4 regions of the Desulforamulus ruminis DSM 2154 genome follow, and region 3 is predicted to be linked to each of the others. Evidence: riboswitches for the same ligand, from Rfam matches in the RefSeq annotation. Region 3 holds a riboswitch; each other region holds the start of a gene.

Region 1 (7,283 bases), 870 kb from region 3:
GATTTATGGCAAAAAATTAAGAAGTTTTAAATTAACTTTAGCAATGAACCAAGACCAAAGAGAGAAACTGAATTTAAGAAGTGATGATTTAGATTAAAATATAAAGGGCGGTCAAATTAAAAAAGCCGGCTTTTTTAATTTGGCCAGCCTTAGGGAATGAAGCGGTTGATCAATATCTTACTTAATAGACTCCGCTACTTTCATAGCTTCTGCTTTACTGAAGCCTTTGCAGTACAAGGAGTACCCTACGCCGTCTTTCTCCCAAATCAAAGTGTGCGGTTCCAACCAGGCTCCTTTTACCCCGTTGATTTTCAACGACTCAACGGGCGTATCCGTAGCTAGTTCAAAGGCCGTATTTTCGTTCATGAGCCTCTGCATTAGAATAATATCCTGGCCGGGGCCGCTGAAAAACAGGTTGATGTATTCATTGGAACCGGGATAACCCTGGGCTTCTTTAAAGGTATACCCGGAAGGTAAGTAACCGGGACAAAGTACCTTGAAGGCAGTGGCTTGTTGGGCTTCCTTCAGTTGAGAGTAATGAAGCACGTCGTCGCCTACAGGCTCAGTTGCTTTTCTAATTATTGCCTTAAAGCTTCCTTCTTTAGATGACTCTTCTCCCTCCGGGGAACTCTTCTGGCTTGGCGTGCTGCTGACGGGCGAAGGATTTTCTACCTGTATAACTGTGATGTGATCGCTCAGCCCCAATGTTTTAATAATGTTGACGCCTGCCGTGGTGGCCATGGCCATCAGTTTGCCTGGGAAAATCAGGGTAATGCTAAAGAGGGCGATAACCGCCGCTGCGGCCAGAACTAGAGCGGGACGTTGTATTTTAAAAAGTGTCTTCATCATGGCTCCCTTCATAAATTTACCTGTATTTTTACCGGAGGAAAGGCTTGCCAGGTTCAAACGAAGCTTTTCCCGGGCTTGGCTTTGCGAGCTGAAATCCGTTTCTTTCAGTACCGAAGCCAACTGTAAAAGTTCCCTGTATTCCAGGGGAGTATCCCCCGTATTGCATGGAAGGTTGCTCTCCAGGATATGGTCTACATCCATACTGAAGCGTTGCGCCAGATGATTGTCTTTCATTATCTTACTCCTTTCCTTCCAGCAGGTTTCGCAATTGCTGCAGTGACCGGTAAAGGATCACGCCTACATTGCTTTCGGAAAGACCCGTTAGTTCCGCTATTTCACGATTTTTCAGTCCACCGGCAAATTTCATGGCAATGATGTTGCGTTCCCTGCTGCCCAGCGAATCAAGGGCCGCAAGAAGCCGGTGGTGATCCTCATTTTTCAGTGCGGTCTCCTCGGGACCGGGCTGCCGGGAGATTAAATCCCGGATGCTCTCTAAGGAAAACCATGCCCGGTGTTTCTTTTGCCGGTGATAGTCGTTTACGGCATGATGGGCGATGGCGAAAAGCCAGACTTCCAGAGAGCCTCTTTCCGGTTGAAAAGTGCTGATTTTACGGTAAATTTTTTCGAAGACCTGGCTGGTAACTTCTTCGGACTCATGAGAATTGCCAATGCGATAACGGATATAGTTATAGAGGCGTTGGTAGTAACTGTCAAAAATATGGGTAAATTGTTCCGGTTCAATTTGGGATTCAGGCCGAAGAAAAAGATCTTTTTTAAAAAACATTGAAAAAGCTTTCTCCATTTTTTACTCCTTTAGAGGATTTATTCCTGGCCAGGTTCCTCTATATGTGAATACGATCAAACCTGCAAACCATTACAAGAAAAAAGAATGATTTCCTTCTAAACGATACAGAAATATTTTTAGTGGATGAAATAGAGCATCACATATTACCTCTAATTCCATATTATGTAAGAGGAAGCAGCTTCCATTAAAAATTAAGGAGGTTATCTGAATGGGTCAAGGATATGGTGGTGCAGGTTGCAATACCGGTTGCGATACTGGATGTAACACGGGCTGCAATACCGGATGCGGTTCAGGTTGTGGAGGTTATGGTTCTTTTCCAGCCTTTATTCTGTTTTTAATTTTAATTTTATTGTTCCTTGGTGGAGGGTTTTACGGGTATAGCGCTCCTAAATAAGCTTTTTAATAAAGAGGGATGCCCTGGTTCCTCCCGGAAAGCACCGTGAGTTTTTCGCCCACGGTGTTTTTCCTGTGTTCCGGATTCTTTGCCATTCAGGAGAGTTGTTCTAAATCTGGGAGGATTTGTTCTGAAAACCACACTTTGTTATAATATTTTGAATAGGCGAGACCGTCCGTCAATTTAAAAACGGATCGTCCAGGGATATTTAGGGAGGGGTTCAATGCCGCACGTATTTGATGCTAAACAAAAGCACAAGTTAGATAATCCGGAGAGAAGAAAAATGTTGCCGCCTGTGGAAACACTGCAAAAATTTGGTCTGCAGCCCGGAGATGTGGTTGCAGATATTGGATGCGGCATCGGCTATTTCACCATTCCGGCGGCCAAGATGGTGGGCGAAGAAGGAAAGGTCTTTGCCTTGGATATTTCAGAAGAGATGTTAATGGAAGTCAAGAATCGGTCGGCAGTGGAGGGAATTGGGAACCTGGAGTTATTGAAAGTGGAGGAAAATCAATTTTCCCTGGCCAGCGATTCCACAACCTTTGTTTTTTTGGCTTTTGTACTCCATGAAGTTCCGGAACTGAAAGCGTATTTGCTTCAGGTCATCCGTATCTTAAAAAGTGGGGGCAGGATAGCGATTATTGAGTGGCAGAAGCGGGATATGCCCATGGGACCGCCGGTGAAACACCGTTTAGCCCAAGAGGATCTGATCCATATTTTAGGGGAGCTGGGTCTGCAATCCATCCAAGATATCCATCTCAGCGATTCTTTTTATGGTCTGGTGGCCCAAAAAGCCTGAGAATTCATTCTTTTAAATCTATCCTTATCCACAGTATGAGGAAATATGTTTTAGCATTTGTAGTATTAATTGTGCTATATCACTGAATATCTTGTGAAATGCCATATCAACGATGTTTATAAGATTATAATAATTTAACCTGTTATGATAAAATTAAGAATATAAAAATATTATATTGTTTTCGCTTAGTCTCTCATTGATGAGAGAGCGGGGGAACCAAAAATGAATTGGGGTTAATACAGTGTGTTCACACTGTTAGGGTTATACTTTTCAATCCGAACCCGTCAGCTAACTTCGTAGGCGTAGAAAAGTTGACAATAACAGCCAAACCTTTTGGCTGTTTGTTATACATTTTTATGCCCCTTCCCCTTGGATAATTCTTCCAAGGGTTTTTTGATTTAAGTTGAATGGAGGTGAAATATGATTAAGTTTGAGAAATTGACAAAGTCTTTTGGAAACCTTGTGGTGGTAGATCAGTTGGATCTACATATCCAGGAAGGGGAGTTTCTGGTTCTAATCGGTCCCAGTGGCTGTGGCAAGACCACCACTTTAAAGATGATCAACCGTCTGGTGGAACCGACATCCGGCAGTTTGTTTGTAAAGGGTAGAAATATCATGGAAATGAATCCGGTTATGCTGCGGCGGGAAATTGGCTATGTCATTCAACAAATCGGATTATTCCCGAATATGAGCATCCAAGAAAACGTGGACGTGGTTCCCCGCCTTTTGGGCTGGGATAAAGAACGCCGCCTGAAGCGGGTTAGAGAGTTACTGGAACTGGTGGATATGGACCCGGATTTGTATGCCCATCGTTATCCCAATGAATTAAGCGGCGGGCAGCAGCAGCGTATCGGCGTGCTAAGAGCACTGGCCGCCGAACCGTCCATCATTCTAATGGATGAACCCTTTGGCGCCCTGGACCCGATTACCCGGGAAAGTCTCCAGGATGAATTAAAGAATCTGCAAAGCAAGCTGCATAAAACCATTGTTTTTGTCACGCACGACATGGATGAAGCCCTAAAATTGGCGGATCGGATTGTGCTCATGAAAGACGGTAAAATTGTCCAGTTGGATACTCCGGATAGGCTGTTGCGCAAGCCGGCCAATGATTTTGTGATTGATTTCATCGGTAAGCACAGAACAAACGGCCAAGAGCTGCAGGCGGTGGAGAGTATCATGAATGCCAATCCGGTACTGATCGGCCCGGAAAAGGGGATTGCCGAAGCGGTGGCCTTGATGAAACGTAAAAGAGTAAACACCCTGCTGGTGGTGGACAATCAGCAGCGGCTGTTGGGTACCGTTTCGGTGGAAACACTGCGGGATCATAAAGAAGCCAACCAGGTGGCCGATCTGGCCTATAGCAAGGTTCCCACTGTGGCGGCCGGCTCGCCGTCCCGGGACGCCTTTGATCTGCTGGTGAATCAAAAATTGGACTATATCCCGGTAGAAGACGCCCAGCGTAAAGTGGTGGGGATTGTTACCCGCACCAGTATGGTGAACGCGCTGGCCAATGTTGTTTGGGGTGAGGAAGAGAGCGCATGAATGATTTAATACAAACCGTGATGAGCCGTCATGTAGAGATACTAACGTTAACCTGGCAGCACATTTATATTACGGCCGGCTCGGTTGCTTTAGGGGCAATGTTAGCCATTCCCCTGGGTATCTGGCTGGCGGGCCGGGAAAAAGCCGCCCGGTATGTTTTAGGTATCATTGGAACCATACAAACCATACCCAGTCTGGCTTTCTTCGGCTTTGCCTTTCCCATTCTGGGCATCGGCCTGCTCCCCGCCATGAGCATCTTGTTCTTATATTCCATTTTTCCCATTCTTCGCAACACCTACACCGGGATTAGAGAGGTGAATCCGGCCTTGGTTGAGGCGGGGAGGGGGATGGGCATGAATCAATGGGAGCTTCTGACCATGGTAAAGTTACCTCTGGCCCTCCCGTTGATTATGGGTGGGGTTAAGATCTCCACCATCTACATCGTCAGTTGGGCTACGGTGGCGGCTTTAATTGGCGCCGGCGGCCTTGGCGATTTAATCCTCGGGGGCATCAGCATGGTAAACATCCATTTAATTCTGGCCGGCACCATTCCGGCCTCAATCCTGGCCCTAATATTTGGTTTTGTCATCACACAGGTTGAAAAAGCGGTGACGCCCCAGGGCTTAAAGGCCAAATAAATCATCATGAAGGAGGTGGAATATGGTTGAAATAACATCCCTTGCCATGGAACATTTGTGGCTTTCGGCCTCGGGGGTATTTATTGCCGCACTCATCGGGATCCCCATGGGCATCCTGCTATTGCAAGTCCGTTCTCTGGCGGAACCGGTACTGGGCCTGATTGATATGCTGCAAACCATCCCCAGCCTGGCGCTGCTGGCCATCGCCCTTTATTACTTTGGACTGGGCAATGGCAGTTTAGTAGCCGCCTTAGTGGTCTATTCTTTGCTGCCCATTGTAAGAAATACTTATTTGGGCTTAAAGGGTGTAGAAGCCAATTTGATTGAAGCGGGCCGAGGGATGGGAATGACCAGGCTGCAATTATTATGGCAGGTTCAATTGCCCATTGCTCTTCCCGTTATGTTATCCGGGTTTCGTGTGGCCATGGTAACCGCCATCGGCATTGCCACCATAGGCACTCTAATTGGCGCCGGAGGTTTGGGCAGCCCCATTTGGAGAGGGATTCAACTGGCCGATAATGCCATGATTTTGTCTGCCGCCATACCGGCTGCGTTGCTGGCCGTACTATCGGACTTACTATTAAGCACTTTAGAGAAAATAACGGTTCCCAAGGGCCTGAGGGCACGGGGATCCACTTAAATGAGGGAGGTACGAATGAGAGGAAAAAAGTTTTATATTTTACTGGCATCATTACTCATCCTAACGCTGGCCTTCACCGGTTGTGGTAACGGATCAGATACAGCCGGGGGAAAGGATAAAATTGTGGTCGGTTCCAAAAATTTTAATGAAAACATCGTTCTTGGAGAGCTTATGGCTCAATTAATTGAAGCCAAGACAGACCTGCAGGTGGAACGAAAGTTGAATCTGGGAGGGACCCTGGTGTGCTTCCAGGCCCTGAAAAAAGGGGATCTGGATGTATATGCCGACTATACCGGCACGGGGTTAATGGCTGTTTTGAACCTGCCTGTTGAAACCGATCCGGACAAAGTTTATGAAATCGTGCAAAAGGAATATAACCAGCAGCATCATATTAAATGGCTGGAACCCTTGGGTTTTAATAATACTTATGCCATTGCGGTTCGTCAGGAAACGGCCAAAGAGAATAACTTAAAGAAAGTTTCCGATTTGGCGCTGCTTTCTCAGCCGCTGATTTTTGGAACGGACCAGGAATTTATTAATCGGGAAGATGGGTTGAAGGGTCTTAAGGAAGCCTATAATATTAGTTTTGCCAAGGAACAGGCCATGGAAATTGCTTTGCGCTATCAGGCCATTGCCAATAAAAATATTTCGGTGACCAATGCCTTTGCCACCGATGGTGAATTGATCAAATATAATCTGGTCTTATTGGAAGACGATAAAAATTTCTTTCCTCCCTACTACTGTGCGCCAACCGTTAATATGAATACCTTGGAGAAGCACCCGGAGTTGGAAGAGGTTTTAAATCAACTGGCCGGACAAATTAGCGATGAAGAAATGCAGCAGTTAAATTATCAAACCGCTGTGGAGGGCCGGTCCGAAGCAGAAGTGGCAAAAGAATTTTTACAAAGCAAAGGACTAATATAAAGGGAAAACGGGGGCAGGCTGTGAACAGTCTGACTCCCGTTTTTGGCTGCCGTAATCAGAGATCCGGATTATAATAAATCCCCACTTAGTGGGGATTAGTCTTTTTGTTTAGCCCGGGGAAGGCTGCGGGCATAGGCCATAAAGTCTTCCAGCCGGCCTTCAAAATCCGCATCCCGTTCCTCTTGTCCATGATCAATGAGGTTGTCCGTAACCAGATAGGTTTTAATTCCCAGTTTACCGGCGATCAGGTCTTCTTTGGTATCATTCCCCACCATCAGCGTTTCTTCCGGCTTGGCCCCGATGGTTTCCAGGATTTCCTTAAAATAATTCGGATTGGGCTTGCAGTAATGGCAGTTTTCGTAAGTGGTTACCAGGGCCCAGGGAATATCATGGATGCCGGCCCAGCGCATGCGGTGCAGGATGGCTGTGTCCGGGAAAATGGGATTGGTGGCCAGCACCAGTTGGTAGCCCTTTTCATGCAGTTCCAGACAAATTTGCCTGGACAATGGGGTGGGTTCGGTGCAGCAGGCCAGGCTGCCAAACTCCTGATCATAGAACCGGTCGAACAACGGCATGAGCTGATCCGGGGAACCTTCCAGCCGGGCAAAAAAATCTTCCATAAAAACATCCTGGTTGGTTTTATCCGGCCGGTTGTCCCGGATCATGGCTTCGGTGGAGGCCCAAATGCATTG
Region 2 (7,283 bases), 750 kb from region 3:
GCCACCACGGCAAAGCCCTTTCCTTGATCCCCTGCTCTGGCCGCTTCGATGGCCGCATTTAATGCCAGGAGGTTGGTCTGGTCGGCAATTTGGGTTATCAATTCTACAATCTGGGAAATTTCATTGGATCTTTCGCTCAGATTATGAATACTGCGCCCCACAAGGTCCGTGGAACTGCCAATGCTTTTCATCTGAGAGGTTACTCTGTAGATGCCTTCACTTCCGCCCTCTGCATACTGGGAAGCCTGTTCCGAAGCAAAAGCAACCACCTGGGTATTTTCCGTTACCCGCTCTACGGTGGAGGCCAGTTCCGACATGGTAGAGGCTGCTTCATTGGTGCTGGCGGTAATTTGCTGTGAACTGGAAGACAACTGCTGAGCCGCAGAAGCAACCTGCTCGGACTTGTGGCGCAGTTGACCGGCAATATCCTTTAAACTGACCACCATTTGATTAAAAGCAGTGGCCAGTAAGCCAATTTCATCACAGCTTTTTACCTGAATTTCTTCAACCGTCAAATCCCCTCCGGCTACTCTTCCGGCAACCTGCTCCATCTGCCTAATGGGATTGGTAACAGCACCGGTGGCAAACCAGGCAACCGCCCCGGCAATTACCGCCACAAATACCATGGCGCTGATAAAAAAGGTTTGTACACCCGAAAGGTCTTGATGGCTGAGGGCAGCCAATTGCTTCATATGATATAGGGCAAAAAGATTCATCACCAGAAAGAGAAAAATCATACAGGCGAAACCACTCATAATTTTTACTTTAATAGAACATTTCATTTTATGGAAAGTAGCATAAAAGTCGCATTTTCTACAGTTACCAATTTTCTGAGCCATGGTTCCCTGGAGTTGTCCCTTACAAAGGGTTTTGGATACCTTCCAGCATTCACTGCCTCTTTTTTCTATGAAGGCGGGACATTGGTTCTTTCTATCCTCCGGGCATTTTAAATGTTCCCAGCAGTTGATAAGATGATTCGCCATAATCAATCCTCCCACACGTTTTTTAGCTTTTATCATTAAACGGTCTTAATTTTAAAAAACTTTAGTCTAACTATATTCTGCTAATCCTAAATATAATTTTTTTGACATAAAATGTCAATTGGTTGACTAAAAATAAATAAATAATTCTGCATATAATGATAATTTAATTTATTCCGATGATTATTGCTTTAATATGATCTCCCTACTGGAACAGGAATATATTTTAGTATGCACCCTGCCATTTAAAATTCCGTTGGCGTAAATAAAAGAGAGTAGAGATCCCTCTCCGGCAGGCGCCCCGGTTGACGGGTCTCACCCACTGGGAATTTAGACTTTGTTCTTTGAAAGGAGAAAAAGATGAGGAAAATTAGCAAGCTGTTGATGGTTCTGCTGTCCATATGTCTGCTTTCCACCTTGTTTGCCGGTTCTGTTTGGGCCGATTCTGGGAAGAAGAATAAGGGCAACCAAGGAATGAGGGGATACCAGGGGAAATCCACGGTTTTTGTGGATGTTAATAACCACTGGGCGAAAAATGACATTGAAAAACTCCAATTTAAAGGGATCATGAAGGGTTATGAAAACCAGCAGTTCATGCCCGAACGTTCTGTGACTAAAAACGAAGCCATCGCCATCATTATGAGAGTGGTTAACCATGAGGAGATTTCTTTCAATAAGGTTGACGCCTTTAAGAATATCTTTCCCAGTTGGATGGGTTTGGCACCTGTTCAAGCCTACGATGCAGGGATTATCGCAGACTGGGAACTAGTCAACTGGAATGGCAACCAGCCGGCTACACGGATTGAAGTGGCCATGTGGCTGAGCCGTGCCTCCGAGGATAAAGATGTTTCTCTGGAGGAAATGTTGTCCTACGCCAAGGATGTAAAGCAGCTTAGCAAAGATGAACTTGTATACGCAGCGGTCATGTATAACAAAGGGATTATGAAAGGCTCTGCCAACGGCTACCTAAACCCCTATAAAGCCATTTCCAGGGGTGAGTTTGCCGTAATGATCTCCCGGTTTATGAACAGTGAAGGTCTTGATGACCAGGATCCGGACGATGAGGATTCTTCCACCGTTGTTATTAAACAGTTAGTCCCCGCTAACAAGGCTAAAATCGATGTGGATACCAGGGAATTTAAAATCCGCTTTTCGGAAGAATTGACTTTAGCAGAGGGTAAGGATAGGGAAGATTTGCTTGAGGCCGTAAGAATACTTCGCTATGAAAAAGGTGCCTGGGCCAATACCAATCTGGACTTTACCATTGTCTTCAGCGAAAATGATGATGATCTGGTGATCAAGCTAGACCGTGATGAAAAGCTGGCCGGCAACACCAAATATTGCATTACCTTGGCTGATAATATGCTGGAAACCGTAGCAGATGACTCCGACGATGCTAAAACTTTTACAGCTATTGCTAAAGGGGAATGGACCTTTGCTACCGGAGAAAATGAGTTAGCCCTGGAAAAGGCGACAGCCAGCAGCAAAAATACGGTTGTACTTCAGTTCAATGAAACTCTTCAGAAAGGTGAAGACTTTAGTTCCAGCGGGGCCGGAATTCACATTTTGAAGGGGCATAAGGAACTGGATATCGACGCAGCGGGGATCTCCAAGAATAAGCTGACCGTTACCTTGGATGCAGACGACAGCCTTGAAGACGGTGAAGACTATAAGGTATGGATCGGCGAGGGTGTGATTGATTACTTTGCAATGAACGAAGATGACGCTTTAACCTTTGAGTACCAAGAATAAATAAACGGCACCTTTACGGTGCCGTTTATTTATTCCTGAAGCAGGTCTGTATTTTCAGGAAGTTTTTCATACTTAAACCCCGGAAATCTCTCCGGGGTTTTATAAGCTAGGGAATAATTCTGTTGGCTCCGCGGTAATTTTTAGACCAGTAGCTGTCGGCGAGGGAATCAATCCGGACACCCCTGGAACTGGAAGAGTGAATAAATTGATTATTACCGATATAAATACCGGAATGGTTAATTCCGCTTCCTCCAGTATTAAAGAACACCAGGTCTGCGGGTTCCAATTGTTCCTTCTTAATGACAGTACCGGCGTTGTATTGCCCGGCAGCAGTATGGACCAAATCAATATTAAAATTTTTAAAGACATAACGTACGTAACCGGAGCAGTCAAAACCTGCGGGGCTCTCTCCACCTGAACGATATTTGGACCCGATCAGTGTCTTGGCAAAATCCAGTACAGCGGTAATTCTGCCGCCCCCTCTGGAAACCTGCTGTTGGGATTGATTGGCAGACGAACGAACAGACTGATTTACTGAGTCCGGCAGGTTTAAAACCTGGCCAACGCTAAGATTGTCGCTAGTTAATTGATTGATTTGCTTTAAAGCCTCTACAGTAGTTCCATTCCGGTTGGCAATAGCCCACAGGCTATCTCCCTGGGCTACGGTAACTTGTGCCGCGTAGGCGGAACCCGTTCCTAGAACCGTTGCCAGACATACGGAAGCAACCAGTAAGGAAAGTTTCCTCCTTATTGACAAACGCTCTTTCCCCCACTTTCTACTCCTACGGGGTTAGCTGACGGGTTCGGACCGAAAGATAGCCCGCTACCAACAGGTAGTTCACCCCCAAAATAACGGTTCCCCCGTTTCCTCAAAATAGAAATTAGGCGCCCATTTTATATTTTATTAGCTATTTCGCCATTTGTTTCCAGTTTCCTGCTTAAAAAATGAGATTTATTCTTTTTTCTCTAAAATAGGTCCTTTTTCCTATAAAAGAAGGTTATTCATATTTTCCCCTGATTTTGGAAACAATCATCCTAGGAGAGTGCTTAAATGACCTTAACCCATGCTACATGGAACTGCGCCAAAGTAATGTTGGCTCTGACCCTGCCCTTTCAGGCGGTTATCCCCAATCAGCAGAGAGATACGCACCATTTTTGCAACCGGCAGGCCATTGAAATCCTTAAGCAGGACGGTTTTCACAAAGAAGCAAAGCTCGCTCATTCCTATCTATATGCCATGGATCGTGGTTCGGTCTGGTGTGACAGGGGATTTAAAAATATCAGCCATTATTATGATTCGCGGGAGGGAACCGGCCTTTGGCGCGGTCCCGACGCATCAACGGAATGCCTGCAATATTTTAACCGCGCACTTAAAAAGTGGCAGCGGGGTTATTATAAGGAAGCCTTTTTTTATCTGGGCGCAGCCTGCCATATCGTTCAGGATTTATGCGTGCCTCATCACGCCAGGGGACAGGTTTTAGGAGGTCACAAATTTTTTGAAGATCGGGCCAGAGATCAATACGAGAATTACTCCCTTTATTCCGGTGGAATTTATCATTTGTCAGACCGCCCGGAGGACTGGGTCAGAAAAAATGCTTCCTTTTCCTCGGACTTTCTTTCGCAAGTGACGGATAACAGACCTCTATCCGTCATCGATGAGACCATTCAAATTTTATTAAAAAGGGCCCAGAGAACCACTGCCGGGTTCCTGCAATTTTCTATTCATCATATGAAGATATAAGTAAAACCCCGCCACAGCGGGGTTTACTTATATTACAGTTTAATCAAACAAACCCAGGCCGCTCAGCAACACAATCACGATGGCCACCGGCACCACAAACCGGACGACTAACCAATATCCTTGAATCAGCCTCTTGTTATTCAAGCTCCCGGAGTTGGATATTTCATCGGCTATATCCCACCGGCTTAGCTTCCAGCCGGCAAAAAGAGCAATGGCTAGACCGGTAATGGGAAGCAACAAGTTGGAACTGGTATAATCATAAAGATCAAACAAGGTCTTACCAAACAGGTGGAAATCTGCCAACAGGCTGTTGGAAAGAGTAGCCGTACTTCCAATCAGGGCCATCCCCAGGGCGGTAACCACCGTGGCTCTTTTTCTGGACCAATTTCTTTCCTCACGCAAGTAAGCAACCGGCACTTCAAAAAGCGAGATCATGGCACCGGTGGCGGCGATGGAACTTAAGATAAAGAAAAGCGTCAGGAACACCTGTCCGAAGGGCATGGAATTAAATACCATGGGAATGGTCATAAAGAGCAATTTAGCACCATCTGTAGGACTAAAACCAAAGGCAAAGACCGCCGGGAAAATAGCCATGCCGGCCATCATGGAAACCACAGTATCGGCCAAGGCAACCTTTACCCCGGTGCCGATCAGGTTTTCCCCTTTGCCAATATAACTGCCGTAAGTAATCATGGCACCCATACCTACAGACAGTTTAAAGAAGGCCAGACCCATGGCCGCTAAAACCGTAGCCCCGGTAATTTGGGCAAAGTCGGGTTTAAAGAGAAAGGCCAGTCCTTCACTGGCTCCGGGTAAAGTCAGGGCCCGGATATCGCAGATCAGCAATAAAACAAACAAAATAGGCAGCAGGGTTTTGGTCATCCGTTCAATGCCGTTCTTAACTCCTGCCAAAATTACGGCACCGGTTACAATCAAAACAATCCACTGCCAGATTAAAGGGGACCAAACACTGCTGACAAAGGTGTTAAAGGCCTGCTCGGATACCTTTGGATCCGCAGTCATTAACCCCCCGCCAATGGCTTTAAAAATATAAGCATATACCCAGCCGGCCACCGAGGTATAAAAAGCCATAATCAAAAAAGCAGCCACTGCACCGGAAAGTCCGGCAAAAAACCAGGGGGTGGACGGAGCCAATCTTTTAAAGGACCCTACTGCTGCGGCATTGGAACGGCGGCCAATGACAAATTCGGAAATCATAACGGGCAATCCAATTAAACAGACACATAATAAATAAATAAGAATAAATGCGGCACCGCCATTTTGACCGGTAATGGTAGGAAATTTCCAAATATTCCCCAACCCCACCGCAGATCCCAAGGTCGCGGCAATAACCCCCAAGGTAGAACCAAAACCTTCTCTGCTGGAAAACTGTGTTTGAGTTCGACTTGCTTCTCTCATCTTCCTATCCTTTCTTTCTTTTAACTTAACCTGCTTGTTTCGGCATCTGCAATGGGTTAGTCATTTTAAACTGTTTAAGTTATTGACTATTTAAAACACTGCAGTATGACCAAATATGACATTTTATAGACAAGCCTTATTTTAATATAGATTTAATGTAAGAACCAGTACCAATCTTACATAATCTTTACTCTTTTTGGCAAAATATTTTATTTTAAAACCTGAAACACTTTTAAATTGCATCCGTCTTATTGGATGAAATATGCTTGATAGCCTATTTTTATTAGGAGGAAGTTTGAAACATTGTAGTATAAGCAGCCACCGGAAAAAGGGCGCAACAAACTAAGCGTCCAAAGGCGGCGAAAAATTAGAGGGAACGGCTATTGTGTAGGAACTGAAACAAGGTAACCTTGTCGCTGCAAGATAAAAATCGCCTGATCAACAGAAACTTCGCGGTGAACCGGGGGTCTATCCTCTTTGTGGTAAAGTTCCTGGTTGTACGGCTCGCTCTTTTTTAAAATGTTGTAGATGGCAGTCAGCAGCATTCTGGCAATAGCGATAATCGCTTTTTTGTGACCGCGGCGCTTTTTTAGAGAAATGTAACGGTTCCGGATTTCCGGGTTCTGCTTGGCGCGAATCGCACAGAGTGCACATTGTACGAGTAGCGGCTTGATGTAAGCCCCAGCCCGGTTGATTCTGGTGGTTTTCTTCTTAGCGGGGCTCTCGTTGTTCTGCGGCGTAAGCCCGGCCCAAGAGCATAAATGCTTGGAGCTGGGGAACACGGACATATCCACTCCGATTTCCGAGATAATGCCGATGGCGGCAAAGGATTGGATACCCGGGACCGTCAGGACAAGGTTGAGTTGAGGGAGATACTTTTCAGCAATGGAAAGGATGAGGGATTCCAGATTCAACTTGCACCGTTCGAGATTGTCCATGTGGGAACGGATGATGCGTAGCTTTTCAGCTTGCTCAGCGCACATCTCTCCGTCCACAGCAGCGAGGACTTGCTCATCGGTAGCCTTCATTCCCTTGGTACGAAAAGCGGATACGTCTGTCATTTTCTCGGATGGCTTTTCCAAAAGCCGAGAGGTAATCGCAGAGGCGGCTTTACCGAACACATCGGAGAATACATCATCCAGCTTGATGTTCGAGACGGTCAGACAATTCTGCGCCCGGTTTTTCTCTCCGCTGGTGAAACTGGTGAGCTTCCAGCGGTATCGCACCAAGTCCCGGAGCTGGCGTATGTCGGCAGGTGGAATGAAGCTGCCGGAAACCAAGTCGTGCTTGAAGATGTCGGCAATCCACTTGGCATCTTTCTTGTCGGTCTTCTTCCCCCGAATGGCCTTAACGTATTTGGGATGGGCAAGGACGATTTTGCATGTTGGCTC
Region 3 (7,283 bases):
GGTCGGTTCCATACTGGTGGTGACGTTTATGATCGGCCCGCCGGTAACGGCTTACCTGCTCACCGACGATTTGAAATGGATGCTCATTTTAAGCGGGCTAATTGGAGCCGCCAATGGTATATTGGGTTACCACACCGCAGCGTTGTTGGATGTATCCATTGCCGGCAGCATGGCAGTGATGACGGGAATTGCTTTCTTGCTGGTATTTGTTTTTGCCCCGCACAGAGGACTTATCAGTGCCTTGCGCAGGCGAAGAAACCAGAAAATACAGTTTGCAAAAATGACAATCCTGTTCCATCTTTACAACTATGAAGACAGTGAGGACGAAGCAACTAGAGCCGGGATTGACGACATACAGACTCATTGCGCTGGGATACCGCCTTTACGAAGAATGTCATAGTCCTCTTGCAAAAAGAAAATTGTATAGAGTTTGAGGATGGCGTGGTCAAACTGACCGATCAAGGCCGTCTAACAAAGGTCTGCAACGATAGTGATTATTCTCGGGGTGAATCGGCGTTTACATTTGCACGGCAGGCTGAAAGCGATTTGATGGAAAAAAACATAGTTAATATGAAAAAGCGGCTGGCCGTATTTCCGGTCAGCCTTTTTTATGCGCGCCGGCATGGGCGTTATCTATAGGGTGAAAATTCCGAACGGCGAAGATAGCGATAACCGTAGCCTAAGGTAAGGGTGTCCGTCGCGAGATGAATCTAAAGGAAGTCAGCGGCTTTCCTGCGCCCAGGGACCGAAGAAATGCCGAGTTTTTCACCAATGCAAGCCAGCGAAACGACCCGCGAAGAAAGTTGTACAAAACTAATGGAACGGGTGATAGCAAAGGACAATATGTACTATGCATTACACCGAGTCCAGTCTAATAAAGGTGCGACTGATATAGATGGAATGACCATAGAATCCCTTTGGCCATTGCTGAAAGATCACTGGCCTGAAATTTAGAGAACAACTCCTGAACGGAACCTATCAACCTAAACCTGTACGTCTAGTGGAAAACATTTTATAAATTAATAAAGCCCTGGACCCCGCCTACTCTTATTGCCAATTTACCGACGGCATTCTAAAAAATTCCAGGTCCTTAAAGGATTACTCACAACCCTGTAGCCCCCGACATAAGATGAAGCAAACCTAAAAAGGGGGGGGTACGGTGTCAAAGATACAGGAGGGTGATATTGTTGCCCGAAAATCCTATGAAAATGATTTGTTTTTTAAAGTTACCGATATATACCGTGGCGATGACGGGCGGGATTATGCTGTTATAAAAGGTTTGGATATAAGATTATTCGCCAGTTCTCCTGTGGATGACTTACAAAAGATTGACGCCAAGGATGTCGCTACTTATTGGACCCAAACACTTCGCAAAAACGCCGAAATTATGGACCGGGTCATGAAGCGCCGGGTAGAGGAAAGGGGCCACCGGATTAAACGGTGTACCGATGGCCACTGTTTTTTGTCGCGCACCGGCAGAGTCGAGGGGCAGCAGGAGACAGATGAGATTGAGGGTTTTGATGTGCCCGGTAGTGTACTGCATTTAGACGGAGATAAAGATTACCTGGATTTGTGTATGACCACATACCGAAATCTTTCTATTCCTGCCTATGGTTACGCAGTAAAAGAAGAAGAACAGCCCAAAAGGGTCAAAGAGCTGCTGCAAAAACACTACCCGGATATCCTGGTACTTACCGGGCATGACGGTTTAAAAAAAGGGGCCAAAGATTTAACGGATATTAACAATTATCATAATACCAAGTATTTTATTGAGGCGGTAAAAATTGCCCGCACCTTTGAAAAAAGCAAAGACGATCTGGTGATCTTTGCCGGGGCCTGCCAATCTTGCTATGAGGCCATTCTCAGCTCCGGATCAAACTTTGCCAGCTCCCCCAAAAGAGTATTGATTCATGCCTTTGATCCGGTCTTTGTGGTGGAGAAAATTGCTTATACCTCCATCCATGATCCTATTGCCATTCGGGAGATTATCTCCAGTACCATTACCGGATTTGATGGAATTGGGGGGCTGGAAACCCGGGGTAAACACCGCCTGGGTGTTCCTAAAACAAACTATTAAATGAGTAGCCCTTTGAATTCCTCCGCATATGATGATTTAGGAGTTTATAGGGAGGGATTTCCTTTATGGATAAGCATTTAAAGACCGTTGAACGTGCCCGGTGGAGGCTGCTGGGCATGAATAATGTTGTAGGCGTGGGTGTTGGTTACAAGCATGTGGGCTTGGAACGGACGGAAAGGCCCGCCATTATTGTATTTGTTAAAAAGAAAGAGACTTCTGAGAATCTCAGCAGGGAAAATCTTGTACCTTATAAAATTAACGGCCTGGAAACAGACGTCATCGAAATTGGCGAAGTCCGCTTGTTGAGTGAACGCACCCAGGTCATTCGACCGGCCCAACCCGGGGTCAGTATCGGCCATTACCGCATTACCGCCGGTACCTTTGGGGCCGTGGTGCGGGACCGGGATACCGGGGAAAAATTAATTCTTTCCAATAATCATATTTTAGCCAATGCCTCCAATGGCAATGACGGCCGGGCCGCTGTGGGAGATCCCATTTTACAGCCCGGGGAATATGATGGCGGCACCAAAGATAACCGGATTGCCACTTTGCTCCGGTACATTCCCCTGCAAAAGGGAGAATCTCTAGCCACCTGTCCGGTAGCCAACGTTGCGGCCCGGTTGGCCAATATTTTGGTGCATACCCTTCGACCCAATTATGATTTAAGATTTTTTAAGCGCGGCAGGGCGGAAAATTTGGTTGACTGTGCCGTGGCCCGGCCGGTTCGCGAGAATGTTATCTTTGAAGAAGTTCTGGGGATTGGGCGAATTGAAGGGTTGGCTGAAGCCAGACCCGGCATGCCGGTTGTAAAAAGCGGCAGAACCACCGGTATCACCAAGGGGACCGTTACTGCCGTAGGTGCTACGCTGGAGGTAAAACTGGACGATGAAAGCACCGCTCATTTTAGCGGCCAGGTGGTGACCAATATGAAGTCCCAGGGCGGAGACAGCGGGTCCCTGGTGCTGACGGAAGGCAACCGGGCCGTTGGTCTGCTGTTTGCAGGTTCTGATAAAGTGACGGTATTTAACCCTATTCAACGGGTACTGGAAAAATTAAATGTGGAGTTATAAGCTAGACCAACCCCGGGGACGAAAATCCCGGGGTTTTGTTCCATAGTAAATAATGGTATAGATGATCAATCATGAGAATTTATCCAGAAACTTTGATCATTGCCTATAGAATCTAATTGATTCAATGATTGGCATGTCATACGGTTTTTGTAAGAAAATCCATTTTTTTGTATATTTAGGACAGGCCTTCCGGTTCTGCCGGAAGGGTAAAATTCATGCCGAATCCCGGGAGGTCCCGGGTACGGAGGAACCAGCCATTTGGGGGTGAATCCTTTTATTTTTTAGGTAGGGTTATCCTTGCCCGAACCCGTCAGCTAACTCCGGAGGCAAAAAGGAGGAGAAAGAAAGTGCAGTTTCGTTTAAAAAGAGTTTCCATGTTTCTTGCGACCTTGTTCACGCTCGCCTTTCTGGTATCCATGGCTAGCCCCCAAGCGGCTTTGGCTGTAGACAAGGATGGCCAGCAAATGGTTGCCCTGGTGAATGCGAATCGGTCTAAAGCGGGACTTCCGGCCCTGCAGTACGATTCCCAGCTATGTGCTCAGGCAGCCCAACTCTTAAGCGCCTACCAGAAGACCGGCCAGATTCCCAGCACCGCAAACCTGTATCAGGTAGCTAAAAACGGAGGTTACAAATCCCTTGGACAAACCGTTGTCCGCGGTAGCGATGTAAAGGCCATGGTTGATAAGCAACTAACTTGCTATGGCAACAGCTCGGTTTTAAACGCCAAGTACGACTGCGTGGGTGTGGCCATGGTCAACACCACCAGTGGCAAGCTTTGTGTTCAACTACTGGCCACCAAGGGAAGCAGTAAGCCCGCAACGCCGAAGCCTACGCCCACGCCGACCCCCACTCCTACACCTGGGGATGGGGAACCAAATGAAGGCTCCGGTTCCTCGGATGCCAGCATGAACCAGTTGCAGCAGCAGGTAGTGGATCTGGTCAACGCGGAACGGGCCAAACAGGGACTTAAACCGGTGGTGGCCAAGCAGGACTTAACCGCTGTAGCTCAGTTAAAGGCTCAGGATATGTACAATAAAAAATATTTTTCTCACACTTCTCCCACTTACGGTTCCCCCTTTGACATGATGCGCCAGCAGGGAATTAGTTACACGGCCGCCGGCGAAAATATTGCCATGGGACAGAAGACCGCCCAGCAGGTCATGACCGACTGGATGAACAGCTCCGGTCACCGGGCGAACATTTTAAATGCCAATTATAATGAAATTGGTGTGGGAGTTTACCAGAGTTATAATGGTTATGGTTATATCTGGGTGCAGGAATTTGCCCGCAGATAACGTTTCGGGACAAACCGTGTCCTTGGAATAAAGCCTGGATAATGAACAAAATACCAGAATAAGGCAGCAGGAGGATATATTTCCTCCTGTTTTTTTTCATTTTCTTGAGGATTGACCACATTTTCAGCACATTTCTCCAGCCAAACCAATATATATATTAAGGAGATATTCTGAAAGGAGGCTATGATAAATGGCCATGAAGAGGCAGCCTAAGACGCGGTACCGTAAAACACGCGCCTACGAGAGAGCCGGAACCACGACCGAACCGTTAAGAACAGAAAGGCTGACCGTGGAAGAGGTAATCGCTGAAAATACCGAGCAAACCATAGTTCGTGGAACCCTCTCCGTACCAGAGGAAAAACCCGAAATTGAAGAGATCCTTGCCATTGACACCAAGGTTAAGCTGAGGAAGGTTGAGGTTATTCCCGATAAGGTTATTGTTGAAGGAACCCTTAAACTGAGAGTGATGTATTCTGCCTTTAAAGATGACCAGTCTGTACACACCTTTCATGACGAAATCGATTTTGTGGATTTTGTGGATGTTGAAGGCGCCCGTCCCGGCATGAACAAGGAAGTTGACATTGTGGTAGAGGATGTGAGCCTGACCAGAAATCCCAAGTGCGCCGCGGATTGGGATGTAGCGGCAGTAATTATGGTTACGGCCAGGATCACCGAAACCCGTGAAGTGGATGCCCTGGTTGAATGCCCGGAGGGGTTTGAATGCGAGTCCGAACAAATGAATCTGGAGCAATTGGTAGGCAGTGGCTCCAAACAAGTATTGATTGATGACGAATTTGAAATTCCGGAACGCAAGCCCGATGTTGAAAAGGTCCTGCGCTGCATGTGCGATGTTGAAATCACCAATGTTAAAATTATCCGCAATAAAGTAATCATTGACGGTGAAGTGGAACTGGAGTGCCTTTACACCGCCATGAAAGACGACCAGAAAGTCCATACCTTTGAGAATACCTTTAATTTTACTGATTTTATTGAAATTGAAGGCGCCGAGCAGGGCATGATCGCCAAAGTAGACGTCATGGTGGAGAGTTGCTTTGTTGAAGAGGATGAAGACAATGCATGCCTGCTGTCTCCCACCATTGTCTTAAATGTCACCGCCCGGGTGGTTGAAAACCGGGAAGTGAGTGTAATTACCGAAGTGAAAGGCGCTGAATCCCTAAAAACCGCTACCCTGGCCATGGAGAGCCTGGTGGGCGAAGAATGCAAACAGGTGGTTATCCGGGATTTCAAAGAACCGCCGCATCATAAGCCGGATGTTGACAAAGTCCGGGATATTAAGATTGGCGACATCGTTATCAAGGACAGTGACGTTATCCAGGATAAAGTGCTGGTCCGGGGCACCATCGAGTTCCAGGTGATTTATACCTCGGTGAAGAAGGATCAGGCCGTCCACATGATTCACCGGAAGGTTACTTTCAAGACCTTCATTGACGTTCCCGGCGCCCGCCCTGATGACAATGTAGACTTTGATATAAACGTGGAATGGACCAATGCTAAGATGGACGGTTGCGACCTGCTGATCGAAGCGGTTCTGGAAATTTGCGCCAGGGTTACCGAAACGGTGCGGCGGGAAATTGTGACCGGTGTAAGCCTGCCGGAACCTACTCCTGCTCCTACGGAGGAGCCTGAAGCGTGCGTGCCCGGAACGGTCTTTAATTACACCATCCAGCAGGGAGATACCCTGAGCAAACTGGCCCAGCGTTATGGCACCACCGTCAGTGCCATTAGAAGAGCCAATCCCGAGATTACCAATGTTAACCAATTAACCGTGGGGCAGGTAATCAAAATTCCTTGCGCTGCCAAGGGTTAATTATATAAACCTATAAGGAGGTATAAAAATGCCTAACGGTACTCTTCCACTCGATTGCGTTCTTGTGAAGCTGCCCATTGTTTTAGCCGACGTCCCAGGATCCATTTCTGTGGATAACGTAACATGCCTGGAAGAAGTGGCTAGAAAAGTGGATCATATTGATGTGGTGGTGCGGGATTTGGAAGCAGATCCCCACTTCACCACCGAGGTGGGTTGCAACAGCCCTAAGGCCACCATCCATTTTGGAGAGCCCCAGTGCGGACCCAGCTTCATTCGCAGTATCACCATTCATGGTGAAATCCATAAACAGATTTATTATGTCAACAAAGATGATGATGTCCGTCATATGGCCGAAGATATTCCCTTTACCAAAAATATTGTTTTAAATCCGCCACTGCCGGTTAGCAATCCCGGCAACGTGGACATTGACTTCCGCAATGTGGATGTAAACGTTGATTTTGAGCTGCCGAGGGCTTCCCGTATTCAGCAGGTGGCCACCATTTCCTTTGTTTTAAAGATTACCGAAGACCAACAGGTATTTATCCGCGTTTGCCCGTCTCCGGATCAGATTTGCGGCACCGAGCTGGTAGCGGATCCCAGTCTGGAAAACTGGTTGGGAGATAACACGCCGGTGGCCTGGAGCGCCAGCAATGTAGTCCGGTCCGACACAGCCCACACCGGTACTTACTCGGCCCAACTGGGCGATAACCGCCAGGAAAGTGCAAACTTGAGCCAGACCATTAATGCTACTTTTGCCCGGGCCGGTTTGAATTACCGGATGTGCTTCTGGGCCAGATCGGTTGCTCCCGAGGCTCAAATTGGAACCCAAGCCAATCAGTTTACACTGACGGCTGAACTGGTCTTTTTTGATGCCAATGGAAACCGCCTGGCCGGGTCTACGGTGACCCGTACCGGCACCGAATTAAGCAATGGCTGGCAGCAGATTTGCGCGCAGAATGTTACTGCGCCGGAGGGCACTGCTCTTGCCCTGGTATCCTTCCTGTTCGAGCCCA
Region 4 (7,283 bases), 430 kb from region 3:
ACTCCCTCCACATTCTCTTTACCCTCTGGGTCATTTTTCAAGGTGATAGGGTACTACGGTAACAGCTACACGCTTATTCATAATTAGCAGCGTGCGCAGAATAAACCCGGTTTGATTGTGCAGCAGCCTGTGCCACCATTTCTTGGTCTCAAACTCCGGTATTAAAACGGTGATAAAGTCTTCCGGCTGGCTTATCTGCTCAATCTCATCGATATATTGAAGCAATGGTTTTAGAATTGTACGATAGTTGGATTTGATGGCTTTTAATTCCACGCCGGGATTCCATCGCTCCCAACGCCCCTGAACTTTTTCATAGGCAACATCATCGGTAGCCACATACAATGCCACCACATGGGGTGACAGCCTTTTGGCATAACCCAGGGTATTGGCTACCACCCGGTTAACCCCCGCCACCGGAACAATCACCCAATGTTTGCCCTGACGAACCGGTACCTGGTGGCTTTCTAATATTTCCTGTGGTAAAACCAGTTGTTCTCTCATGTCCTGATAGTGGCAATGAATTCTTTTAAAAATATAGATTTGCAGGGGAATGGCCAGCAGGATCAACCAGGCTCCGGCAGTGAATTTAGTAACCATAATCACCAGTACAACAATTCCGGTGATGGATGCCCCCACCCCGTTTAGCAGGGCTCTTCCTTTCCATCCTGCGGTCCCTTCCCGGCGCCAGTGCACCACCATACCGGACTGAGCAATGGTGAAGGAAAGGAATACGCCTACCGCATATAGAGAGATAAGGTGTTCCGTATTACCATTATAGCCAATAATTAATAATGCAGAAATAACACTTAAAAAAACAATGCCGTTAGAAAAAACCAATCGGTCTCCCCGGGCCGCAAGATACCTCGGCATGTAACCGTCCCTGGCCAGCAGGGACAGGAGCGGAGGCAAACCATTATAAGCGGTGTTGGCCGCCAGGTAAAGGATTAACATGGTCAACACCTGGATGTAATAATAAAGCCACCCCCGCCCAAATACACCTTCCGCCAACTGTGACAACATGGTTACATTTTCCTGCTGCAGCAAATGAAAATGCATATTTAAAAAGGTAATGCCCAAAAACATGGTTCCCAGCAGGACGGACATGCAGTAGGTGGTTACCTGGGCATTGCGGTATCCGGGTTCCTTAAACATGGGAACTCCGTTGGAGATAGCTTCAATCCCGGTCATGGAACTGCAGCCGTTAGAAAAAGCCTTCAGGGCTAAAAAAAGAACAGCCCAGTTAAAATGCGCTTCCAGGGAGGAAGACGGGATCACCGGAGCGGCTCCGGTTAAAGCGTGATACAGGCCGGTACCCAGCAGAAAAAAGATACCTAGGATAAAACCATAGGTTGGAAAAACAAAGGCTGTGGATGATTCCCGAATGCCCCTCAGGTTAATAAGCATTAATATACCAAACAATACAAATAAATCAATACCCACGCGATGGGGTATTAGAACAGGCAGGGCTGAGATAATGGCATCGGTGCCGGAAGAAATACTCACCGCCACCGTAAGGCTATAATCAATTAACAAAGCGGCGGCGGCGATCAGGGAGGGTATCTCCCCCAGATTTTTTTTGCCCACGGAATAGGAGCCTCCGCCGCCAGGGTTGGCCTTGGCCACCTGGACATAAGAAATGGTCACCAGCCCTAGAAGAAGCAGGATGGCCAGTGATACCGGCGCCACATACCCATAGGCCACAAATCCCGGAACGGTGAGCATAGCAATCACCATCTCCGGACCGTAGGCCACGGAAGATAAAGCATCGGAAGAAAAAATGGCCAGGGCTTTCCATTTGGGAAGCTTTTCCCGGACAATGTCCTGGTTATGCAAGGGTTTTCCTATAATGAAACGTTTCAACATTTGAAACAAATTGACCTGTCCCCCAAACTGAAAATTCCGGCTGTACCTAAACATTATTATTGCCTCCCAGAACATAAAAATAACGGCGCTTAAAAGCACCGTCCGTTGGCATGGCATGACAAGTAATCCAGGTCAAAACCCGGATTATTTCTTCCACGCTTACGAGGTTAGCTGACGGATTCGGGTCGAAGATTAACCCTACCATAACGTGATGGATTCACCCCTGAAAATTGGTTCCCCCGTTTCAACTGAATTCAGCGCTTATAAGATTGTATGGTTGTCACTGAACCAATACTACGCCTGTTAAATTACAAAGTACAGCCTCATTTTCCTTTAAAAAAATCCGTTTTAGTTCTTTGTACGAAATGGTTTTCCTCAATCTCAATCAATCGTTTCAGGGACTGTTTTTTCATCTCTTTTTATTTTTCTAAACTTGATTTTTTTCCTTTTTTTGAAGCGTTACTTTTAGGTAAAGGGTGATCTTTTCGCTGATAATAGCTAAATAGGTTTTTAATTGGTAGTGGTTTCCATTCACTTCAATTTCCCGGTTATCCACTACGCTGGGTATCCAAAGGATATCCAGGGTTTTTACCTCTTGACCCATTAATGGTTTCAGCCAGATCTTTATTTTTTCGTTCACTTCCAGTTTGAGCCTTATGTCGTCATATTCGGTCAAACCCTCTCGGGAATCCAGCAATAAGTAGGTTTCAACCGCATTCACAGTATACTTTTCCTTTTGGCTGGAGCTTTCTTTGATTCTTTGCAGTTCAACGGTGGTATCCTCCAGCCGGGTTTGTAAAATCCGGTTGGTCATGGCCAAGCGGTCCACTTGATGGCCAATCAGAACATTAATTGCCGCAGCTCCCAGCAGTGCTCCCAGCAGGAAGAAAGCCAGACTCTTTAGCCATCTCCACTTCATTCGGAACTTCCCCCGCAGATGGCCAGTATCAGATAATAACCGGCCTGGGTTCCCGCCAGAGCACTAAGGATATAAAAAATTTGTTTGACCACCGCCCGGACCTCTCCGTTAAAAAGACCGCTTTCCAGAATTTCAAAGGTCGAAAAGGTTCCCCCGATGGCTGCTGCAATGGCCCAAATTTTAATATCCCGGGCTAATTTTAACATCACCGTCAGAGAAGGCTCCCGTACCAGTACCGCAGCCAGGGAACCGATCAGCACCGCCCCCAGCATAATTCCCAGGGCAGTAAAAAAAATTAAAAGCACTTTTTGTTCAAAGGTTTCCACGGGCATCCCTCCCAGGGACAATCTCCTAATGATTATTAGAAAAAGTTCTAAAATATGCCCGTTACACCCCTTCATCTCATAAGCAAAAAGCAGGCCTTAAGCCTGCTTAAAAATACTTGGTTATGGTTGCTTTGTCTCTTCCGACAGCATGCGGCGCAATATTTTACCCACAGGAGATTTGGGCAGTTCACTGCGAAATTCAATCTTTCTGGGCACCTTGTAATTGGCCAGATTTTTTCGGCAAAAGCCGGCAATTTCCTCTTTGGTGGCCTGCTGCCCCTCTTTTAAAACGATAAAAGCCTTAATCACTTCACCCCGGGTGGCGTCCGGAATACCAATGACCGCCGCTTCTTTAACCTTGGGGTGCTGATATAAAACCTCTTCCACCTCTCGGGGATATACATTATAACCCCAGGTAATGACCATGTCCTTTTTACGGTCTACAATATAAGTAAAACCCTGCTCATCCATACGGGCAATATCCCCGGTATAAAGCCAGCCGTCCCGCAAGGCCGCCGCCGTCTCTTCGGGCATATGCCAATAACCCTTCATCACCTGAGGTCCCTTAATACATAATTCACCGGTCTCTCCCAGCGGTACTTCCTCCAGACCCTTTTCCACTTCTACAATCTTCACATCGGTATTGGGGAAAGCCAGCCCAATGGACCCATTGACCTTCTTTCCTTCAATGGGATTACAGTGGGTCACCGGCGCAGCTTCCGTCAAACCGTAGCCCTCCACCAATTTCCCCCCGGTTATGGCTTCAAATTTTTCTTGCACCTCGATGGGCAGGGGAGCCCCGCCGCTCAGACAGCAACTAATGGATGAAAGATCATATTGTTGAACTTCCGGATGTGAAATGATGGCCACATAAAGGGACGGAACCGCCTGAAAAATAGTGGGGCGGTAATCGTTAATTAGTTTTAATAAATTATTCAATTCCAAACGGGGAATGAGTATCATGGCGGAGCTCAGATAAATGGATAAGTTCATGCACGTGGTCATGGCAAAGACATGATAAAAAGGCAATACACAAAAAAATCTTTCCCGGGCTTCTTTGCAAATGGTCAGCCAGGCACCGGTCTGCAGTACGTTGGCCACCAAATTTTTATGGGTCAGCATGGCCCCTTTGGATACACCGGTGGTTCCTCCGGTATATTGCAGCACGGCCAACTCCTTCTCAAAATCCAACTCAACCTCCGGCGGCTTAGGAGAATTCTTCTGCAGCAAGTCCTCAAAACAGAGAATGTCCGTTCCCGGAGGGGGATTTAGAACCGGTTGTGTTTCCGGGGCGGGAAGCATTGCCGGCATGGCCAGATAATCGGATATGCCGGTGGAAATGAACACTTTAAGAGAGGTCTGTGATTTTATATTCGATATTTTGGGCTGAAACTGGTCCAAAAAAATAATGGTCTCTGCCCCTGAATTATTTAACTGGTAAAGCAACTCCCGTTCCACATAAAGAGGGTTATTCATGACTACAATGGCGCCTAATCGAATCACTGCATAATAGGCAATCACTGTTTGTGGGCAATTAGGCAGCATGATTGCCACCCGATCCCCTTTTTTTACTCCCAGTACGTGCAGGGCTGTGGCAAATCGATCAACCCTTTCTTTTAATTCGCAATAAGTTAGCTGCTGGTTCATAAAAATAACGGCCTGATGGTCCGGGTATTTTTGGGTGGCTTGATCAAGGAAATGATATAAAGATTGATTCGGTATATGCACCTGAGTGGGCATCCCCTCAGGGTAATTTTTATGCCAAAAGCGGCTTTCCTCCATCTTAAATGACCTCCTAAGCTTTCATAAGATGTAAATATTTTGCTTAATTATAAATAATTACCTTTTAAAAGTATTTAAAATTTCTAAATTTCATGCCTCATTTCCTGCTTTTAATAGCAAGTATTTTATTTTCAATGCCTTGAATCGGATAAAGCGAAAATTTAACTGGTTTTTAGCATAATCCTGAACACCGGTAAGATCAACGGAAAGGTTGCCGTTCCGTTGACCTATCGGGTCATTACGCTCTTTGTAGCAGAACTAAAAACAGCGGAAGGCCATTCCGACCCTTCGCTGCTCAATCCATGAGATATAGTGGATAACTGGCATAAAATGTTGTGCCCTGCTCTTTCGTTACCGTAAAGGAAACCGTTCCTTTCAAGTAACGTTCCGTAAGCAGCTTCATGCTATAGGTCCCTAGCCCCCGCCCCTGGCCTTTGGTGGAAAAGGATCGCTTAAAAATTTGCAGTTGAATTTCCCGGGATATTACCGTTGGGTTGTGAACCCAAAAATGAACTTGATCTTCTTTTTTATTGACTCCCAGGGTCACCGTATCCCCGGGTTGGGTGGCTTCCAAAGCATTTTTGATCATGTTTCCCAAAACTCTTTTGAGCAGTAAAGAATCCGTGACAAACACAATGTTTTCAGAGTCTTCATGGATTCTTTGTCTCCTTCCCCAAGAAAGCTGATGGTTGTTAAATTGAGCAACCAGTTCTTTTAGCACCTCTCCTGACTGTACGGGCATCTTTTTAACAGCCAGTTCATTATTTTCCGCACTGGCCAAATCCCGTTGTTCTAATATCTGTTCCATTAATATGCGGGTGACCCTTCCCATGTCCCGCACCAGCTCTTTTATTTTTTCCGGTTCTTCCATATAACCCATTAATTCAACAATGGAACAGAGGCTGTCGGCCGTATTGATAATGTCATGAAAAAAAATTCTTTCCAAAGCCCTTCTTCTTTTTTCGTGACTGATATCGGCCAAGGAAATGATGGTAAAGTCATCCCCTTCCATTCTGAGAGGAGTCCCTGATACTTTAAAGTCCAGGCATTCAATGTTGTTACCCTGTTTTATGGCGATACGGCACTCCTCAGAAAATTTGCGGCCTTTGAGACTCTCAATAATAGCCTTAACCGCACCGCAGGTTCCGCAGGTTTCCGCCGTTCCGCAGCCCCCAGCCGTTTCATCGGCATGGATACAATGTAAAATTTCCCCCAGCCGGGCCCCTAAAACAGAATCAAAACCTTCCAGCCCTAGCAAATCAAGAAAAGCCTGGTTGGCAAAAACAACTTGGCGTTGTTTGTTTAAAACAAGCGTAATATGAGATAAAGTATCAAAAATTTGCTGCAGATCCCGAAGCTTTTTTAAAAATCGGGATTGCTCCATAACTCTTTCCCGGGGTATCCGTTCCGCAGGTGCAAAGTATGTTATACGACCCTTTGGTACCATTTTGCTCATTTCTTTCCCCCCAGAGGTTGGTGGAGCCAAATTATATTATACTAATTAGTTCAGCATAAAAAAGAGAAATCCTTTTAAGAAATTGGCGAGCTTTATCATAATTTAAAAAGCAGGGATCACTCTGTTTAAAAGGTTCCCTGCCCATTTGTTTTTGTAAATATGCAGTCAAATAAGATGTAAAACAACCCTCAGCTTACGCATTGCTTTTCTGTTTGCTTTTCTCTTTTTTTATCGCAGGCCAACCAAAGATACCGGCCAATAAACCATATATTCTTTTCGATTCCTTGGTTACTAGTGGCCCCAATATGGCCAGCAAAAGCACATAAAGGGCGGCAAAGGGCTGTAAGATGGCCAGTAAGCCTCCGGCCTTAGCCAGGTTGGCCAGAATGATGGAGAACTCACCCCGGGAGGTAATGGTTAAACCGATATTGGTGGACCCATAGTAGGAGTAACCAAAGGTTCGACCGGCTATCAGCCCGGCCACAAAATTACCGATCAAGGTTGCCGCCACCGCAATCAGAGCTGGCCATACCGCGCCGCCCAAGGCTAGAGGATCAATGCTCAAACCAAAACTAAAGAAAAACAGTGCGCCAAAGAAATCTCGAAAAGGAACCACCATGTGTTCTATCCGATCCAGATGGTCCGTCTCAGCCAGAACCAATCCTACCAGCAAAGCGCCAATGGCTTCCGCCACATGAATGGTTTCGGAAAAACCGGCAATCAGGGTAAGAAAGGCAAAAACCACCAGCATAAAAATTTCATCCGAAGAGATATCGAGCAGCCTGTTTATCCTAGGAGCTAGTCTCCTGCCCAGAAGAATAAATCCTAACATAAAACCGAGGGCCACTGCTGCAGATTTTAAAACACTCACCGGGGACGTGGATCCTGTAAGGACCAGCCCGGATACAACGGAAAGGTAAACGGCCACGAATACGTC

Evidence for each region. Region 3 has a riboswitch for cyclic di-AMP ahead of DESRU_RS00780 (CAP domain-containing protein). Riboswitches for the same ligand answer to the same signal wherever they lie in the genome.
Region 1: another riboswitch for cyclic di-AMP. It lies ahead of DESRU_RS16080 (ABC transporter ATP-binding protein); the one in region 3 lies ahead of DESRU_RS00780 (CAP domain-containing protein).
Region 2: another riboswitch for cyclic di-AMP. It lies ahead of DESRU_RS04425 (C40 family peptidase); the one in region 3 lies ahead of DESRU_RS00780 (CAP domain-containing protein).
Region 4: another riboswitch for cyclic di-AMP. It lies ahead of DESRU_RS02855 (APC family permease); the one in region 3 lies ahead of DESRU_RS00780 (CAP domain-containing protein).

Annotation. Positions count from the first base shown of each region.
Region 1 is NC_015589.1:3,240,672-3,247,954, reverse strand. It holds gene DESRU_RS19995 (DUF4367 domain-containing protein) at 178-1,083, opposite strand; gene DESRU_RS16090 (sigma-70 family RNA polymerase sigma factor) at 1,088-1,633, opposite strand; gene DESRU_RS20620 (sporulation protein YjcZ) at 1,863-2,048, shown strand; gene DESRU_RS16085 (class I SAM-dependent methyltransferase) at 2,272-2,847, shown strand; cyclic di-AMP (ydaO/yuaA leader) riboswitch at 3,020-3,165, shown strand; gene DESRU_RS16080 (ABC transporter ATP-binding protein) at 3,268-4,389, shown strand; gene DESRU_RS16075 (ABC transporter permease) at 4,386-5,027, shown strand; gene DESRU_RS16070 (ABC transporter permease) at 5,050-5,667, shown strand; gene DESRU_RS16065 (glycine betaine ABC transporter substrate-binding protein) at 5,683-6,591, shown strand; gene DESRU_RS16060 (HAD family hydrolase) at 6,687-7,283, opposite strand, start outside.
Region 2 is NC_015589.1:892,859-900,141, reverse strand. It holds gene DESRU_RS04435 (methyl-accepting chemotaxis protein) at 1-983, opposite strand, end outside; gene DESRU_RS04430 (S-layer homology domain-containing protein) at 1,341-2,732, shown strand; gene DESRU_RS04425 (C40 family peptidase) at 2,839-3,489, opposite strand; cyclic di-AMP (ydaO/yuaA leader) riboswitch at 3,496-3,630, opposite strand; gene DESRU_RS04420 (zinc dependent phospholipase C family protein) at 3,784-4,473, shown strand; gene DESRU_RS04415 (sodium-dependent transporter) at 4,513-5,892, opposite strand; partial or broken gene DESRU_RS04410 (IS110 family RNA-guided transposase) at 6,273-7,283, opposite strand, start outside.
Region 3 is NC_015589.1:146,005-153,287, forward strand. It holds partial or broken gene DESRU_RS00765 (metal ABC transporter permease) at 1-480, shown strand, start outside; gene yabG (sporulation peptidase YabG) at 1,160-2,077, shown strand; gene DESRU_RS00775 (chymotrypsin family serine protease) at 2,143-3,147, shown strand; cyclic di-AMP (ydaO/yuaA leader) riboswitch at 3,354-3,491, shown strand; gene DESRU_RS00780 (CAP domain-containing protein) at 3,495-4,442, shown strand; gene DESRU_RS00785 (DUF3794 and LysM peptidoglycan-binding domain-containing protein) at 4,633-6,270, shown strand; gene DESRU_RS00790 (DUF3794 domain-containing protein) at 6,299-7,283, shown strand, end outside.
Region 4 is NC_015589.1:571,943-579,225, reverse strand. It holds gene DESRU_RS02855 (APC family permease) at 31-1,917, opposite strand; cyclic di-AMP (ydaO/yuaA leader) riboswitch at 2,005-2,133, opposite strand; gene DESRU_RS02850 (sporulation membrane protein YtrI) at 2,291-2,782, opposite strand; gene DESRU_RS02845 (YtrH family sporulation protein) at 2,779-3,114, opposite strand; gene DESRU_RS02840 (long-chain-fatty-acid--CoA ligase) at 3,229-4,890, opposite strand; gene DESRU_RS02835 (sensor histidine kinase) at 5,186-6,346, opposite strand; gene DESRU_RS02830 (cation:proton antiporter) at 6,540-7,283, opposite strand, start outside.